One region of the Bradyrhizobium sp. WSM2793 genome, then DNA from elsewhere that is predicted to be linked to it. Evidence: riboswitches for the same ligand, from Rfam matches in the RefSeq annotation. Region 1 holds a riboswitch; the other holds the start of a gene.
The links. Region 1 has a riboswitch for cobalamin ahead of A3AS_RS48125 (TonB-dependent siderophore receptor). Riboswitches for the same ligand answer to the same signal wherever they lie in the genome.
Positions count from the first base shown of each region.

Region 2: it holds a riboswitch for cobalamin, as region 1 does, so the genes downstream of both, A3AS_RS0125065 (TonB-dependent receptor) here and A3AS_RS48125 (TonB-dependent siderophore receptor) in region 1, are expected to answer to the same signal.

Region 1 covers NZ_KB902768.1:506,303-514,088, reverse strand. The annotation lists gene A3AS_RS0102220 (siderophore-interacting protein) at 1-755, shown strand, start outside; gene A3AS_RS0102215 (PepSY domain-containing protein) at 785-2,224, opposite strand; gene A3AS_RS48125 (TonB-dependent siderophore receptor) at 2,237-4,585, opposite strand; cobalamin riboswitch at 4,702-4,904, opposite strand; gene A3AS_RS0102205 (histidine phosphatase family protein) at 4,977-5,549, shown strand; gene cobT (nicotinate-nucleotide--dimethylbenzimidazole phosphoribosyltransferase) at 5,542-6,594, opposite strand; gene cobF (precorrin-6A synthase (deacetylating)) at 6,605-7,354, opposite strand; gene A3AS_RS0102190 (energy-coupling factor ABC transporter permease) at 7,401-7,786, opposite strand, start outside.
Region 2 covers NZ_KB902791.1:316,399-324,184, forward strand. The annotation lists gene A3AS_RS48485 (hypothetical protein) at 1-104, shown strand, start outside; gene A3AS_RS0125040 (transglycosylase SLT domain-containing protein) at 184-2,370, opposite strand; gene A3AS_RS0125045 (adenylate/guanylate cyclase domain-containing protein) at 2,693-4,429, shown strand; gene A3AS_RS48490 (hypothetical protein) at 4,553-4,729, shown strand; gene A3AS_RS0125055 (hypothetical protein) at 4,868-5,077, shown strand; gene A3AS_RS0125060 (hypothetical protein) at 5,177-5,440, shown strand; cobalamin riboswitch at 5,484-5,699, shown strand; gene A3AS_RS0125065 (TonB-dependent receptor) at 5,813-7,786, shown strand, end outside.

The sequences.
Region 1 (7,786 bases):
TGAACGAGCCCGCTCACGAGCCACAGACGTCCGAGCCATCGCGGGCACCGCAGGGACGGTTCACGCGGATGTTGCTGCGATGGCTGATGCGTCCTGCACACGTTACCGGCGTTGAGACACTCTCACAGCGTTTCCGGCTCGTCGAGCTCGAAGGCGAAGCGCTGGAGAACGTCGCCTGGACGGCCGGCGAGAAGATCCAGGTCGCGATGGGCTCGGGCCTGAGCGCGCGCACCTATACGCCGATGTCGTGGGACGCCGGCAACGGCAGAACGCGGCTCCTCGCCTTTGCACATGGCGATGGCCCCGGCAGCCGCTGGGTCAGCGGCTTGCACGCGGGCGATGCCTGCCAGTTCTTTGGTCCACGCCGCTCGTTCGACGTCGCGGACCTCGGAGCGCCCATCGTTCTGTTCGGCGATGAAACCTCGTTCGGCCTTGCGGCCGCGTTGCGCGCCAGCCTGCAGGCTGGCGGCGCGCTCCATCTGTTCGAGGCCACCGATATCGCAGAGTCGAGACTGGTGCTGGACTCCATCGGCCTCGGCCAGGCCAGATTAATCGCACGCAGTGCCGATGACACCCATCTTGCAACTGCAGAATCCGAGCTGCTGCGCCTTGCCGCAAACGGCGCACAGTTCGTCCTGACCGGCAAGGCACCCTCGATCCAGCGCGTCGGCCGCACCCTGAAGGCCGCCGGCGTCGCATCATCGCGGATCAGGGCGAAAGCCTATTGGGCACCGGGCAAGACCGGTTTGGATTAGAGAGAGCCGATGGAACCGCCGGCCCTCGGTCAGAACCTACGGGTCGGTCGGGGCCGCAGACGCCGCCAGCCAATCGCGATCCCGGTGACGGAGAACACCAGTCCCAACGCACAGAGTCCGACGATGATGGTATCGCGCAGACGCGGGTGCGCCACCAGAAGGGGAAAATCGAGCGTGTGGAGCGCGCTGTAGAGCCAGCGATAGGCCCGCCGCGATGAATCCAGCCTTTGCAGCACACTGCCGTCGGCACCGTCGATATCGAACCAGAGGTCGCCGCAGCGCGAACGGTAGACGGGCGCACCGGCAATAGCCGATTGCGCGGGGTAGTCGTCGTTGACAGCAAGAACGGACGCGGCGCCGCAGCCGGCAGCAAGGTGCGCCACGAGACTCTGGATCTCATGCACGTCCAGAAATTCCGTTGGTCCGTCGCGGGACGCGTCCCCTGCCTTGATCAAGACCTGATGGTCAAGGCTCATCCGATCGCGGCGATAGACGTTGCCGTTGAAGGCAAACCATTCGATCTCCCGAGCCGAGGGCGATATCGGCTGCCGATCGAGCCCTGAGGCAGCCGCCCAATCAGGCGGCGCGTTCATCACGCCGGATTCGGCCAAGGTCAATTGTCCGCGCGAGAACAGCCGGCCGTGATCCATCGAGAGCCAGCCGCTGAGACTCCATGTCAGCACGAACATTGTTGCCGCGAGGCCAATGACGTGGTGCAACGCGTGCCAGCCACGATAGGGCGAGGACATCCGGCGCCCTCGCAGCTTCACCCGAGCGATCCCGAGCACAGCGCCAAGCATCGCCGCGATCAGGGCCAGCAATGACAGTGTCCAGACGACGCGATCCCACAGCGACCAGTTGCTTCTCAGGACCGTCGGATAAATCCAGTGCAGCACACTGCCGGCCCAATTCCAGCCCCGCTCGCGCCGCGTCGTATCCAGGACGATCTCGCCGGTGGGCGAGGAGACATAGACTTCCGTCCCGGCAGCATCGCCGAGCGCCACGCGAAACAGCGGCCGGTGGCGATCGAAGCCGTTCGGAACGCTCCACTGATCATAGTCCGAACGGGCAACGACCGCGGCCTGCACGGCATCGAGCCCGCGATTGCGCGCGTGCTCCCGCGCGATGGCAAGCGCGGTATCGGCCATTGCGACCGACGCATCCGCTCCGTCGGAGGCACGGACCGCGCGCACGCGCGATGATCCCGACACGATGTAGACCGCTGCATCGCTCCGCTGGATCAGCCGAACGCGCACGGCGTCCACGACCCCGCTCACAGCGACCGCCGCCGCAACCGGGATCCTCGCCGCTTCGCGATCCACCGGCGCCAGGCCGGCAAACCGTTCCGCTTCCGTCAGCGACGGAAACGGCACGAAGTGCATCACGATCCCCGTCGCGAACCACATCGCGAACAGCAGGCAGAACGCGATCCCGAGCCAGCGATGCGTAAGGACGATCGCGCCCATCATGCGTTCATGATCCTACCATTTGAACGCGGCCGAGAGCTCGTAGGTCCTGGGCGCGCCGAGCAGGATCTGGTCGGGATAGAACGGATCGCCCCAGATCGCATAGCGCTTATCGGTGATGTTGCGGACGCGGAAGGTCAGGCGTGCCTGGTCGACCGCGCTGAACACCGTCTTGGGGATATCGACGAAGGCGTAGACGTCGGCGACGGTATACGCCTTCATCGTCACGACATTGGCATCGGTGTTGTAGCGGTCGCCGACATGGCGGCCAGTGATGCCGAGCTCTACCGGCCAGGGCGTGAAGAAGCGCCAGGACGCGCCAGCATTCGCCACAATGCGCGGCACGTTCGGCGGCGTATTGCCGGAGAACGAGCCGCCGGCGAAATTGTAGTCGGCATAGCGGGCATCGACATAGGCGATGTTGCCCCACAGGCGCAGCGGATCGATCGGACGAACCGAAGCGGCAAGCTCGACGCCCTTCGATTCCTGGCGCCCGGCGATGTTGAGCGCCATGCCGCCCGCCGCTGCATAGACGTTCTTGCGCACGATGTCGTAGGCCGAGAACGACCACTCCGCCCTGTTGTCCCAGAACAGGTGCTTGACGCCGGTCTCGTAGGTACGCGAGGTCGTCAGATCGAGCGGCTGGGTCGGCAACAGCAGGAAGCTGGTGTTCGCGGCGACGTCGGCGCCGGTTGCGTACTGGCTGAAGAAGGTCAGGCCGGGCACGGCCTCCCAGGTGTAACCGATGCGGCCCGTCACCGGCGCCCAGTCTTTCGTGAACGGAAAGCCGGCTCTCACAAGCCCGGCGGAATCGGTCGAATTGCGGTCGAGCCCGATATGCTCGACGCGCAGGCCGCCGATCAGCGCGAAGGTCCGCGTCAGCTTCAGCCGGTCCTCGAACGACAGCGCCTCGTTGTCGATCCGCGCGGTCTGCTGCTGCGTCGTCAGCAGGCCGTAAAAGCCGCGGTTCGGATCGACCAGCGAGACATAATCGTTCGGGAAGTTTGCCGCGCCCGGCCTGACGAAATCGAGATAGCTCGACGACAGCGTCGTGACCAGCCGATTGTCGAAACCGGCGATATCAGCGTCCCAGATCAAATCGGTGATGTTGCCGACGAGGCGCTGGCTGTGCGCGACATAGAAGCGCTCGCGATACACCTGGTTGTTGGTGGAATCGAACGCCTCGATCTCGTTGTTGAACCAGGTACGCTCCGCGCCGTAGCCATAGGCTTGACTCTTCAGCGTCAGGTCCGGCGCCAGCTTCAGCTCGAAGCCGCCGCGCAGCCACACCTCCTGCGCGACGTTGCGGTTGTCGAGGACGTTGTAGTTGGTGTTGAAGGTGCGGTCGTCGATCGTGACCGCGCCCAGGTCGGTCCTGTTGAAGTAGTTGCCGGAGACGATCCCCGACGTCGCATGCGAGCCGCTGAAGGCGATAGGCACCAGCGGCGCGCCCCAATAGGCTTTCGAGCGGTCCTCGCGATATTCGATCGCGCCCCAGATCTTGAGACTGTCGGAGATGCGGTAATTGAGCTGGCCGGACACATCGAGCATCTTGGTATTGGTGTCGTCGGCAAAGCCGTTGAGTGCGGAACGGCTGATGTCGAAGCGATAGTCGAGGCCTTGGACGTTGGTGCTGCCGCCCGAGCCGTAATGCGCGCGGAACGAATTCAGCGAATCCCAGGAGAAATCAGCTTCGTTCCGGATCGGTCCCGTATGCGGCTGCTTGGTCACAAAATTGATCGCGCCGCCGGCGGCGCCTTCACCCGAGATCAGCGAGGCCGGGCCCTTCAGGAATTCCACGGCTTCCAGATTGGCGGTGTCCATGATCCGCGAGGTCATGTTCTGCGGGCCGATCTTGATGCCGTTGTAGAGCGTGTTGATCTGGCTGTTGGTGAAGCCGCGCATCGAGAAGGCGGAAGGTTCGGCCGGATTATCGCCGGCGGTGACGCCGACCGCGCCCTGGGCCACGTCGGACACAGTGCGATAGCCCTGCTCGCGCATGGTCTCGGCGGAGATCACCTCGACGGTCGCGGGCGTCTGTCGCACCGTCAGGCCGAGCCGCGAAGCGCTTTCGGCCACGGCGTTGCTGTTGAGCGGCGTCGGGGGTGCCGTAGCCGGCACGACGGGTTTCGGCATCGCTGCCGCGGCCGCCGGCCTGCGCGCTGCTGCCCTGCGCGTGCTCTGCGCCTCCCGGCCGGCAGGCTTGGCCTGCTGGCGGGATTGGGCCGGCGATACTTCGACGGGCGGCAGAGGTTCGCGGGCCTGCTGCGCCAGCGCAGTGGGCTGATCGAGAGCGGCAAGGGATGTGAGCGCGGCGGATGCGAGCAGGAATTTTCGCGGTCGTACGATACGGATGGAAGACACGGTTTTCGGACCTCGGTATGACGTCAGTGGCACGTCACAGCGAACGAGGTCTCATCTTTTGGCCCTTCAGCCGTCCGATGAAGCCGAATGTCTGTACTCCCCGACCGACATCTTCGCGTGTGACCACGGCTGACGGCAGGTCTCCTGGCTCGCGGGTCATCACCACTTCGTCGCCTTCCCGGGACCGAGGACCCAGTGGCTTCTGACGAAGGATTATCCGCTCACAGTTGCGGGGGCAGCCACGGCGTTGGGGACAATGTCCCCGCACCGTATTCCCTTTTCATCCCCTCTCGGGGAAACCGTCGCTAGCATCTAGGATTACCATCACAACAGAGTCAATGTGCCAGTTGCGGCGTTATGGCCACAACGACCAACTTCCTTGGAGATGAGCATGGAAGGCGAGACTTTCCTCTGGTTGATACGGCACGCGCCCGTCGCGAGCGTCACAGGCACCATCCATGCCGTCGACGCGCCGGCCGATCTCAGCGATCGCGTGCAACTGGACGCCGTGCGACGGCGCCTGCCGAGGGATGCCGCCAGCTACGCAAGCCCGTCGCGGCGCACGGTCGAGACGGCACGCGCGCTGGGACTCGAACCGAAGCTGGTCAGTGAATTCCGCGAGCAGGATTTTGGTGACTGGACCGGCCATCGCCATGACCAACTCGAGGCGACCCGCGGCGAGGCTTACGCGCAGTTCTGGAGCGATCCGGCTGGCGGACGGCCGCCGGGCGGCGAGAGCTTTGCGGATCAGGTCGCGCGTGTCCGGCTGGGCCTGTCGCGGATCGCAGCCGGATCGGCCACGCTCGTCGTGCATTCCGGCACCATCCGCGCCGCGCTCTGCATCGCGCTGGATCTGACGCCGCAGGCCGCCTTGCGCTTCGTGGTCGATCCGCTGTCGCTGACCCGGATCGATCGCCTTGCGGCCGGCTGGCGCGTCGTCTCCGTCAATCAGCCGATCAGTTAGGTCTGTCAGGCACATTGGCCTGCGCGAACGTCGCCATGCCGTTGTGAAGGCTACAGGCGAGCCGCACCAGCGGCAGCGCGATGGCGGCACCCGATCCCTCGCCGAGCCTGAGATCGAGGCTGATCAACGGCTGCACGTTCAGCGCGCGCAACACCAGCCGATGCCCCTGCTCCGCCGATTGATGCGACGGCAGTAGGAACGGCCGGCACGACGGATTGAGCCGTACTGCTGCGAGCGCCGCCACCGATACGATGAAGCCATCGATCAATACGGGAATACGGCGCTGCGCCGCCGCAATGATCGCACCTGAGATCGCCGCGATCTCCAGGCCGCCGACGGCACACAGGATTTTTTCGGGCGAGGCGCCGCCAACGCCGTGACGCGCGATCGCCGCGTCGATCACGCGGGCCTTATGTGCGCGGCCGGCCGCATCGACGCCGGTGCCGCTGCCCGCGATCTCTTCGGCGCTGATGCCGAGCAGGCCCGCCGCGATCGCCGCCGACGTGGTGGTGTTGCCGATCCCCATCTCGCCGAAGATCAAGAGATCGGGCTGATTGGCTTGCGCGCGCGCAACCGCGCGCTGGCCGGCCTCGAACGCATACGCCAGCTCGGCGGGTGCGAGCGCGGCTTCGACGCTGAAATCGCGCGTGCCATGGCGCGGCTTGTCGGAGATGACACCCGCCATCGCCTCTGTTGCCAGCGTGCCGGCGTCGACCACCTCCAGGCTCGAGCCAAGCTCGCGCGCCAGCACCGAGATCGCGGCGCCGCCGGAGGCAAAGTTCGCCATCATCGCGATGGTCACGGCTTGCGGATAGGCCGAGACGCCCTGCGCGACGATGCCGTGGTCGCCGGCGAAGACGATGATCGGCACCCGTGCGGCACGCGGCTGTTCGGTCGCCTGCAGGCCCGCAAGCTCGATCGCGAGCTGCTCCAGCCGGCCAAGTGCACCGGTCGGCTTTGTCAGTTGCGCCTGCCGTGCGATCGCCGCCTCGCGATGCACGGCGGAGACATCGGGGCAATTTCGGGTGACCCATTCGGGGAGCATGCTGCCTCGCTTACGGCCTGCGCTTGAGAATGTAGCTGTCCATGATCCAGCCATGCCGCTCGCGCGCTTCCTGCCGCGCCGCGACGATGCGCGGGCCAACCTCGGCGAGCACGCCGGACATGACGATCTGATCGGGCATGCCGAGATAGGCGCCCCAATAGATTTGAATCCCGGCTGGATCAAGCGACTGGAATGCCGTGCCGCCGTCGAGCATTACAACAACGGTATCCACCCCTGCCGGCCAGCCGCCTTCGCGCAAACGCCGCCCCGTCGTGACCAGAAAGGGCTCGCCTATATCGTTGAGCGGCAGCGCATGCGCCGCGCACAGCGCCTGGATCGAGGTGATGCCGGGCACGACCTCGATGTCAGGCAGGGGATTGAGCCGCCGCGCAATGCGCAGCGAGGAGTCGTAGAGCGAAGGATCGCCCCAGATCAGCAGCGCAACCTTGCCCTCGCCTTCGAGATGGTTCGCAATCGCTTTCGACCAAGTCGCGGCAACCGCATCGTGCCAATCGTCCACGCCCTTACGGTATTCCGCCTCACCTGCGTCGCGCACGGGAAGGTCGAATTCGGCGATGGCTGTCTTGTCGCTGGTAAGCACATCCGCGCAGATCGTCCGCCTGAGATCGGCGAGATCGGACTTCGCCGTTCCCTTGCGCGGGATCAGGACGAGATCGGCGGCGTTGATCGCTCGGACAGCGGCGCGCGTCAGCTGGTCGGGATCGCCGCAACCGATGCCTATCAGGGAAAGCGTGAGCATCGCGAACGCGACGGGCGGCCTTGCTGGCCGCCCGTTCGCTTGTCTCTCAGGCCGGGTTATGCAGGCGCGGGGTGACGAGACCGGGCGCGGTGACGCCGCGCAGCGACTTCGCCAGTGCCAGTACCGCGAGATCGGCGAGCGGCTCGATCACGATGACCAGCGCATAGGACGCCGCGAACGTCGCGATGTTGGCGAGGTTGCTCATCGCAAAGCCCGAGCCATAGAGCGCCCAGAACGCCACCCAGGCGATCACGCCGGCCTGGTAGGTCGTCGAGAGCGCCAACGCCTGCCGATACTTCAAATCGACATAGGCGGTGTTCCGCGAGATGATCCGTGTGGCGATCGCCTGGATCGCGAACAGCGGCACCAGCAGCGTCGTGACGTTCATGCCGTATTGCGGGATGTCGACCGGCTCGAAGAATACGCCCTGGA
Region 2 (7,786 bases), on a different contig from region 1:
CGAGCTGGAGCTGGATGATTCAGATCGGCGCGCTGTCGCGCGCATTGGCCGAGGCGTATCTGCGCGAGTACGACCTTCTGACCACGGAAGGAGGTGACGGCTAGCTCGATGACGGCCGCGCAGAAAAGTCGGCCGCAGTCCCGCGTCCAGCCCGCGCCGCGTCCAGCCCCGGCGGCGGCGAGGCTAGGGTGAGGGGGCTGCGGCCGATCCCGTTGGTGCCGCGCTCACTTCCTGCGTCGTGACGCGCTGGTCGGACTTGCCGGCGACCATGCTGCTACCCTCGAACCGTGCGCGGTACACCAGCACGTTCTCCATCACGCGCTGGACGTAGTTGCGCGTCTCCGACAGCGGGATGCGCTCGACCCAGTCGACCGGATCGACCTTGGGATCCCTGGGGTCGCCGCGGGCCTGCACCCATTCGCGCACGCGGCCGCGGCCGGCATTGTAGCCGGCAAACGTCATGATCTGGTTGCCGCGATATTCCGACAGGAGCGCGCTGAGCTCGGCCGCGCCCATTTGCGTGTTGTAGACGGGATCTGAGACCATCTTGTCCCAGTCGTAGGTCAGGCCGAAGCGCTTGGCGGTGTCGCGGCCGGCTTCAGGTGTCACCTGCATCAGCCCGACCGCATTGGCCGGCGACTTGTCGCGCTGGTCGAACGAGCTTTCGGTGCGCGCCACCGAATAGATCACGCTGGTCTCGATCGCGGGCGCGACCTGCTGGTGCTCGGGGATGCCGATGGTCGGAAAAGCGTAATGGTCGAGCGCGAGCCCGCGCGCCAGCGCCGACTTGCCGACCTCCAGCATCACGCGCGCATCGCGGCGCTGTCCGGCGAGTTCGCCGAGCCCCTCGAGGGCCGCGACGTCGGTGCTCTCCTTGGCGAAATCCTCGGCGTAATAGAACACCGTGTCGCGCTCGCCGATGCCGTAGAGCATGTCGGCAGCGCGCACGCGCTCGTCTGCGGGCGGAGTGTCGAGCGCGGCCAGCACGGGCGAGGGCGGTCGCAGCTCGATGCGATCGAGGCCGAGCTTTGCGCGCGCAAGCTGGCCGTAATAGGCGGTCGGATAGCGCGCGGCCGCCCGGTAGCTCATGCGAGCATCGGCCACAGCACCCATCGCCTCGGCGGCACGGCCGCGCCAGTAATGGGCACGCGACAGCGCGATCGGATTGGCCGAGCCTGCATCGATGGCGGCGAAGTGCACCATGGCCGCCTGGGGATCATTCAGGAAGCGCAGAGCGATCCAGCCGCACATGAAATGATAGTCGACGCGGTAGACTTCCTTCTCGGGCACCGCGGCGGTACGCACCACGTCATACGCCGTTTTGAACTTGCCCTGGTCGAGCAGCTTGCGCGCGAGCATGCGACGCTCGCGCCACCAGGCGTCGGTGTCCTGCGCGGCCATAGTGTCGGGCGCGGCGGCCAGGATCACCTCGGCGGCGTCGTCGATGCGATCCTTCTGGAGGTGCCATTGGGCGCAGCACAGCACATAGCCGAGATCGCGGCGCGCTTCAGTCGGTACGTCCTCGAGATAATCCTTGGCCTTGCTGGCCTTGCCGGTGACGGCGGCGCAGGCCTTGACGATCGCGAGCTCATCCTCGCCGAGCCGTTTCGCGGCGCGCCGCGCAGCCGCATAGTCCTTGGCGCCGAGCCGCTTGTCCATGCGGGCGCGATGATCCTCGGAGTTGAGCAGATCGCGGAACGCCTCGTAGGAATCCTCCTCGCTCCGCTCGGACAATTCGTCGGTGCGCCAGGCCTCGCGCACGAGCCGCGCGGCCCTGTCGGCGTCGCCTTCAGCGAGCAGCACGCGGGCGAGGGCGAACTTGCCCTTGGCGCTGGTCGGGCGGTCCATGGTGAATTTGTGCACGGTGGCCGCGTCGGCCTTCTCCTGCCACAGCCGCGCCTCGGCGCGGCGGCGAAGCAGGGCGCTGCTCGGCCAACCCGGATTGGCGGCGAGGAAGGCGGCATAACGCTTGAAATTGGCGGTGCTCTCGGAATGGCGCAGCATGAACCAGTCGGCGAGCTTCTGTCCGGCGGGATCAGCGATGCGGTCGCGCGCCGCGCTCGCATCATCCGTCTTGCCCTTGCGCGCGAGGTCGATCGCATCCTTCAGCGCGGCGAGGTCCCCGGTGAGCGGCGGGGCGGCCGGCTTCTCGGGCGGATCGTCGCCGGTCTTCTTCGACTTGCGCTTGGCCTCGGCATGCTTGCCATGGCGCGATTTCACCGCGGCATGACGCTGCTTGCCGGCTTTCGCCTCATGCGACTTCTTCGGCGCGGACGATTTGTGGCTGCTCTTGGCCGCCAGCTCGGTCGGAAGGAGGGCCATTGCGGCCACGGCAACGAGACACGCGAGCGAGCGTAGGCACTGGTTCATCCCATGGTCCCCCTGCGAAACCACTACAAACCAAGGTCCGCGACGACATGCGGCTTGAGAATCAACGACATCGAGAACGATGCCACGGCATCGTTTCGCATTCCTCACGCTGTCGCAACAATGCGGCAAAATACGGATGTGACCAGGGAACTTCGGCTGGGGAGCAAAGGTCAGCTTCTTTAACCTTTGTTAACGATCCGGGCCTGCGACGGTCAGGCTTGGTTCAGGGCGCCAGGAGGAACCAGATTGCGCGTGTTCCCGCAGCCAGATCCGGTGTATGGAGTTCCCTTGCTCCGTCCCTTTGGCCTTTGTCCCTGCAGCTATGCCGATTTTCAACCAGTCGATCAGGCGCAAGATCGTCGGTATCGCCCTCGGATTGATCGTCCTGATGCTGGTCACCTCGATCCTGTCGATGGTGATGTCGAGCCAGGTCGGCGTCCTGCTCGACGAGCTCACCAACCGCTACATCCCGGCCTATGGCGATCTCGCGCGCGCCAACATCCGCTCGCTGGAGCGATCGGTGGCGCTGCGGCGGATGATCATGATGAAGATGCAGGCGTCCTCGGACGAGGAGGCCTATGCGGCGCGCCTTCGCGAGTTCGAGGACGCCGACCGCAAGATCGAGGAGGAGGCCGAGCGCGCGCGCAAGCTGATCAACGCGATCATAGACGACCCTCGCACGCCGTCCGACAATGCCGCGCTGGCCCGGATCGAGACCCGTATCGAGACCGCCGTCGGCGAGCTGCGCCGCGATCAGAAGGAGAGCCACGCGAGGCTCCTCAACCAGATCGACGCACAGCAGATGGCGGAAGCGCGCGGCACCCTCGAGCATATCGACGCGCTGCGCGACCAGTTCAACCAGAAGATCGATGCGATCCGGGCCGACATGCTCAAGCAGGTCTTCGCCAGCACGTCGCAGGTGATCGGCCATCAGCACCAGGCGATCATCGTCTCGGGCATCGTGACGTTGCTCGCGGCGATCGTCGGCTTTGCCTTTGCGCTCCTGGTGTCCAGCGGCATCACGCGCCCGGTGCGGCTGCTGCTCGCCGGCACCCGCGAGGTCGAGGCCGGCCGCTTCGACAAGACCATCACCGTGTCCACGCAGGACGAGATCGGCGAGCTAGCCGCGGCCTTCAACCGCATGACCGAGCAGCTCAGGCACAACGAGCGCATCCGCGAGACCTTTGGCCGCTACATCGATCCCAAGGTGGTGCAGGGGCTGATCGACCGGCCCGAGGTCGCGATCGACGGCGAGCGCCGGGTCATGACCATCATGTTCTGCGACATGAGCGGCTTCACCTCGATGAGCGAGGGCATGACCCCGCGCGGCCTCGTCAGGGTGATGAACCACTATTTCACGGTGATGTCCGGACCGATCAGGAGCAATCGCGGCATCATCGACAAATATATCGGCGACGCCATCATGTCCTATTGGGGCCCGCCCTTCATCGAGGAGGACGAGCAGGCGCTCCTGGCCGGTATCGCCGCAACCGAGATGGTCGACCAGGTGCCCGCGCTGCAGAAGCAGCTGCCCGACCTGCTCGGCATCCGCGCCATGCCGGCGCCGTGTGACCTGCGGATCGGCATCGCCACCGGCGAGGTCCTGACCGGCAGCATCGGCTCCGAGCTGATGATGAGCTTCACCGTGATGGGCGATGCCGTGAACCTGGCGTCGCGGCTGGAGGCCGTCAACAAGGTCTACGGCACCCGCATCCTGATCTCGCAGGCAACTGCTGATGCGATCGGAGCGCGGCTCGAGCTGCGCGAGATCGATCGTCTGGCGGTCGCCGGCCAGAGCGCGCCGCAGCCGATCTTCGAGGTGATGGCGCGGGTGGGCGCGCTCACCGCCGCGCAGGACAGCCTGCGCACGCATTATGCCGAAGCGCTCGCGGCCTATCGGGCCCGCCGCTTCGACGAGGCGCGCGCCGCCTTCAACGCCGCGCTCGAAGCCGTCCCCGGCGACGGCCCCTCGCGCACGATGCTCGGCCGCATCGCGCAATTCGAGGCGAAGCCGCCGGAGCAGGGGTGGGACGGCGCCTGGCGGCTGGAGCAGAAATAGCCGTTTTGTTGGGCCGGCCCGCGCTGTCCGGAAAAAACGTTTCTACTCGATAACGATGTTCGCCGTGACCTATTTCCCGGGCTTAGGTTGGATGTCCTTGAGGCGTTTGACGGGGACACGCCGATGACGGAACTTCAGGACAGGCTGGAACGGTTCGAGACGCTCACCGCCGAATGCGAGCTGATCGCCAAGCTCGCCACCGACAGCACCAAGCGCGAGTTCTATCTGAAACTCTCGGAACAGTACCGTCAGCTGGCGGTGGACATGCGGCAGGCGATCGCGACCAAGGCTGCGGCCTGACGCGGGCTGCAATCCGTTCTTAAGGTTTGGCGCGCATCCTTGACGTCGCGAGCGATCGCTCGTGGTGGAAAGGCCGGGGTTCGCTGCAATGCAGCGCACCTCGCGAGTGTCATTTGCCATGCTTGACAGGGCAATCACATGCGCCTCGTTGCCGTGATCATAGTCGCGCTCATGACGGCGGCCTGCGACCAGGAGCAGGATATCACCGGCTCGACGCCGACCTGCCCGATGCGGAACTACAGCTACAATCCCCGCGACATGAACCAGTGCGTCAGTGCGTGCAAATCGTGCGATCGCGGCACCACGGTCACCTGCACCACCTCCTGCACCCTCAAGGGCGCGCGCTGAGACCACCGCTTTCTCCGGCGCACCCAGCGGCGGTGCTGGGGCACCGGAACGATTCACTTGGGTTAATCATTGAAGCAGGTGGGCAGGACGCGGAGTCCGATGGAAATGGGTATGCTCGATCCCGGTCGATTTCTGGTGTCGTGCTCGCATTGTGATGCCTGGCCGATGGCGGCCAATGTGAAGCGGTCGAGCTGGTCGGCGTCCCCGCACGAGGTCCGCTTTGTCTGCACGCGCTGTCGTCGCGAGGAGACCGCCATCGTCTCGGCCTCCGGCGAATTGACCCCGATCAAGCGCGTCGATGTTCCGCCGCACGACGTCGCTGTCGCCTGGGCCCAGGCGCAACGTGTGCGAGGGCGGACCTGAGCGCCCGGCATCCACCGGTCGATTGACTCCCGGGGCCAACGGCTCGTAAATGATCGGCGACGGTTCTCCTCAGGGAGATCAAAAGGGAATGTGGTGCGGGATTGTCCCAACGCAGGGATCTGTCTCAACGCCACGGCTGCCCCCGCAACTGTAAGCGGTGAATCTTTCGTCTCATGCCACTGGGAAACTCGGTCCTGGGAAGGCGACGCAAGGTCACGACCCGCGAGCCAGGAGACCTGCCGTCAGCCGTGGTCACACGCGAAGATGTCGGTCGGGGAGTACAGACATTAGCTTCACCGGAGCAATCCATCGCTCTGCCGTGAAACCTCGTTCGCTGTGACGTGCCACTGACGTCATACCGAGGTTACAATTGTGTCCCGTCTCGTCTCTGCCGCCAGGCGCCTTGCCGCCGGCCTGCTCGCATCCGTTTCCTTCCATTCGCTCGATCTGTCCTCCGCCTTCGCCCAGCACGCGCTTGCCGAGCAATTGCCGCCGATCGAAGTGACGCAGCCCGACGATCACAACCGCACGCGGGCGAGGGCGACCGGTGACGGCGAGGCGACTCGGCAGCGGGCGAGGACGAATGTCGCGCCGGCAGGCAATGGCGCCGGCTCATCCGGCTCCGGCGGTAAGGCTGCCGCCGGCAACGGCGGCATCGTCGGGGCCGCCACGACCGTCATCACGGCCGCGGATATCGCGCATTCGCCATCGCAGACGCTTGCCGAGATCATCGCGACGCAGACGCCGGGGGCCCAGATCACGACGCTCTATGGCGGCCAGATCGGCGCCAAGACCAGCGTGGACCTGCGTGGCTTCGGCGCCTTTGCCACCGCCAACACGCTGGTGCTGGTCAACGGACGACGGTTGAACGACGTCGACATGGCGCAGGTGGACCTCTCCACCATCCCGCTCAATTCGATCGAACGCATCGAGGTCACGCGGGGCAATTCCGGGGCGGTGCTCTACGGCGACAACGCGGTCGGCGGTGTGATCAACATCGTTACCAAAAATGGCGCCGGCGGACCGCCCGTAACCGCGCGCATCGAGGCCGGCTTCGGCTCGTTCAACACCAGGCTTGGCAATGTCTTGACCTCGCTCAATTCCGGTCCGTGGTCGACCTCGTTCTACGGCAATACGGTCAGGACCGATGGCTACCGCGATAACAATCGCAATTCGCAGCAGAACGGCGTCGGCAATCTCAATTACACGACGCCGGGCCTGAGTGCTTTTCTCACCGTCACCGGCGACAATCAGGAGCTGCGACTGCCGGGCGGCCGCACCGTCGATCCCTCCATCGGCCTCGACGAGCTCAGGGCCAACCGGCGAGGGACCAGCACGCCGTTCAACCACGCCAACCAGCAGGGTTTTGGCGCGACCGCGGGCTTCACCAAGACCCTGGTCAACGGCGTCGATCTCATTGTCGACGGCGGCGTGCGCGACAAGAAGCAGCAGAGTGCGTTCTTTTCCACCCCGACGCCGGTTCCGGCGTTCTTCACGTCGACCTATGTCGGTTCCCATCTGACGAATTGGTCGATCACGCCGCGGCTCAGCGTGAAGAGCCTGCTCCTCGGCATGCCGTCGCAGCTCCTGACCGGCATCGACTATTACGATGCGAGCTTTGAGCAGAACCGCGGCCCGGGGCAGGGGCTCTCCCCCTGGCACAATTACGACCTCAGGCAGCAGACGATTGCGGGTTATGTCCAGCACACATTGGGAATCGCGCCCGCGACCGACATCTCCTACGGCGCGCGGGTGCAGAACGTCAGACTTGCGGCACGCGACAATTTCGACCCGGCAGCTCCCTTCAACGCCGACATCGGCGCGCTGCCGCTGACGAGCAACGAGACCCAATATGCGCTGCATCTCGGGGCCGAGCATCGCCTCAACGACCAGGTCTCGCTGTTCGGCCGCATTGCGCGCGCGTTCCGCACGCCTGATGTCGACGAGCGCCTGTCCTCGGGGCCTTCCTTCGATCCCTTTACCTTCGCTGCGATCCCGCAAACGTTCCAGCTCAAGACCCAGACCTCTTGGGATATTGAGGGCGGTGTTCGCATCAAGGGCGGCGGGTTGCAGCTGCAGAGCAGTCTCTATCTGATGGATCTCACCAACGAGGTCCATTTCAATCCGGTCCTGTTCTACAACACCAATCTCGATCCGACCCGCCGCTACGGCTCGGAGACCAGCCTGTCCTATCGCGTCAACGATGCCCTGCTGCTGCGCTCCGGCGTGGCCTATACCCGCGCGGTCTTCCGCGAAGGCATCTGGGCCGGCAACGACGTGCCGCTGGTGTCGCGCTACACGGCGAGTGCGGGCATCACCTGGAACATCTGGCAGAATTACGTGGTG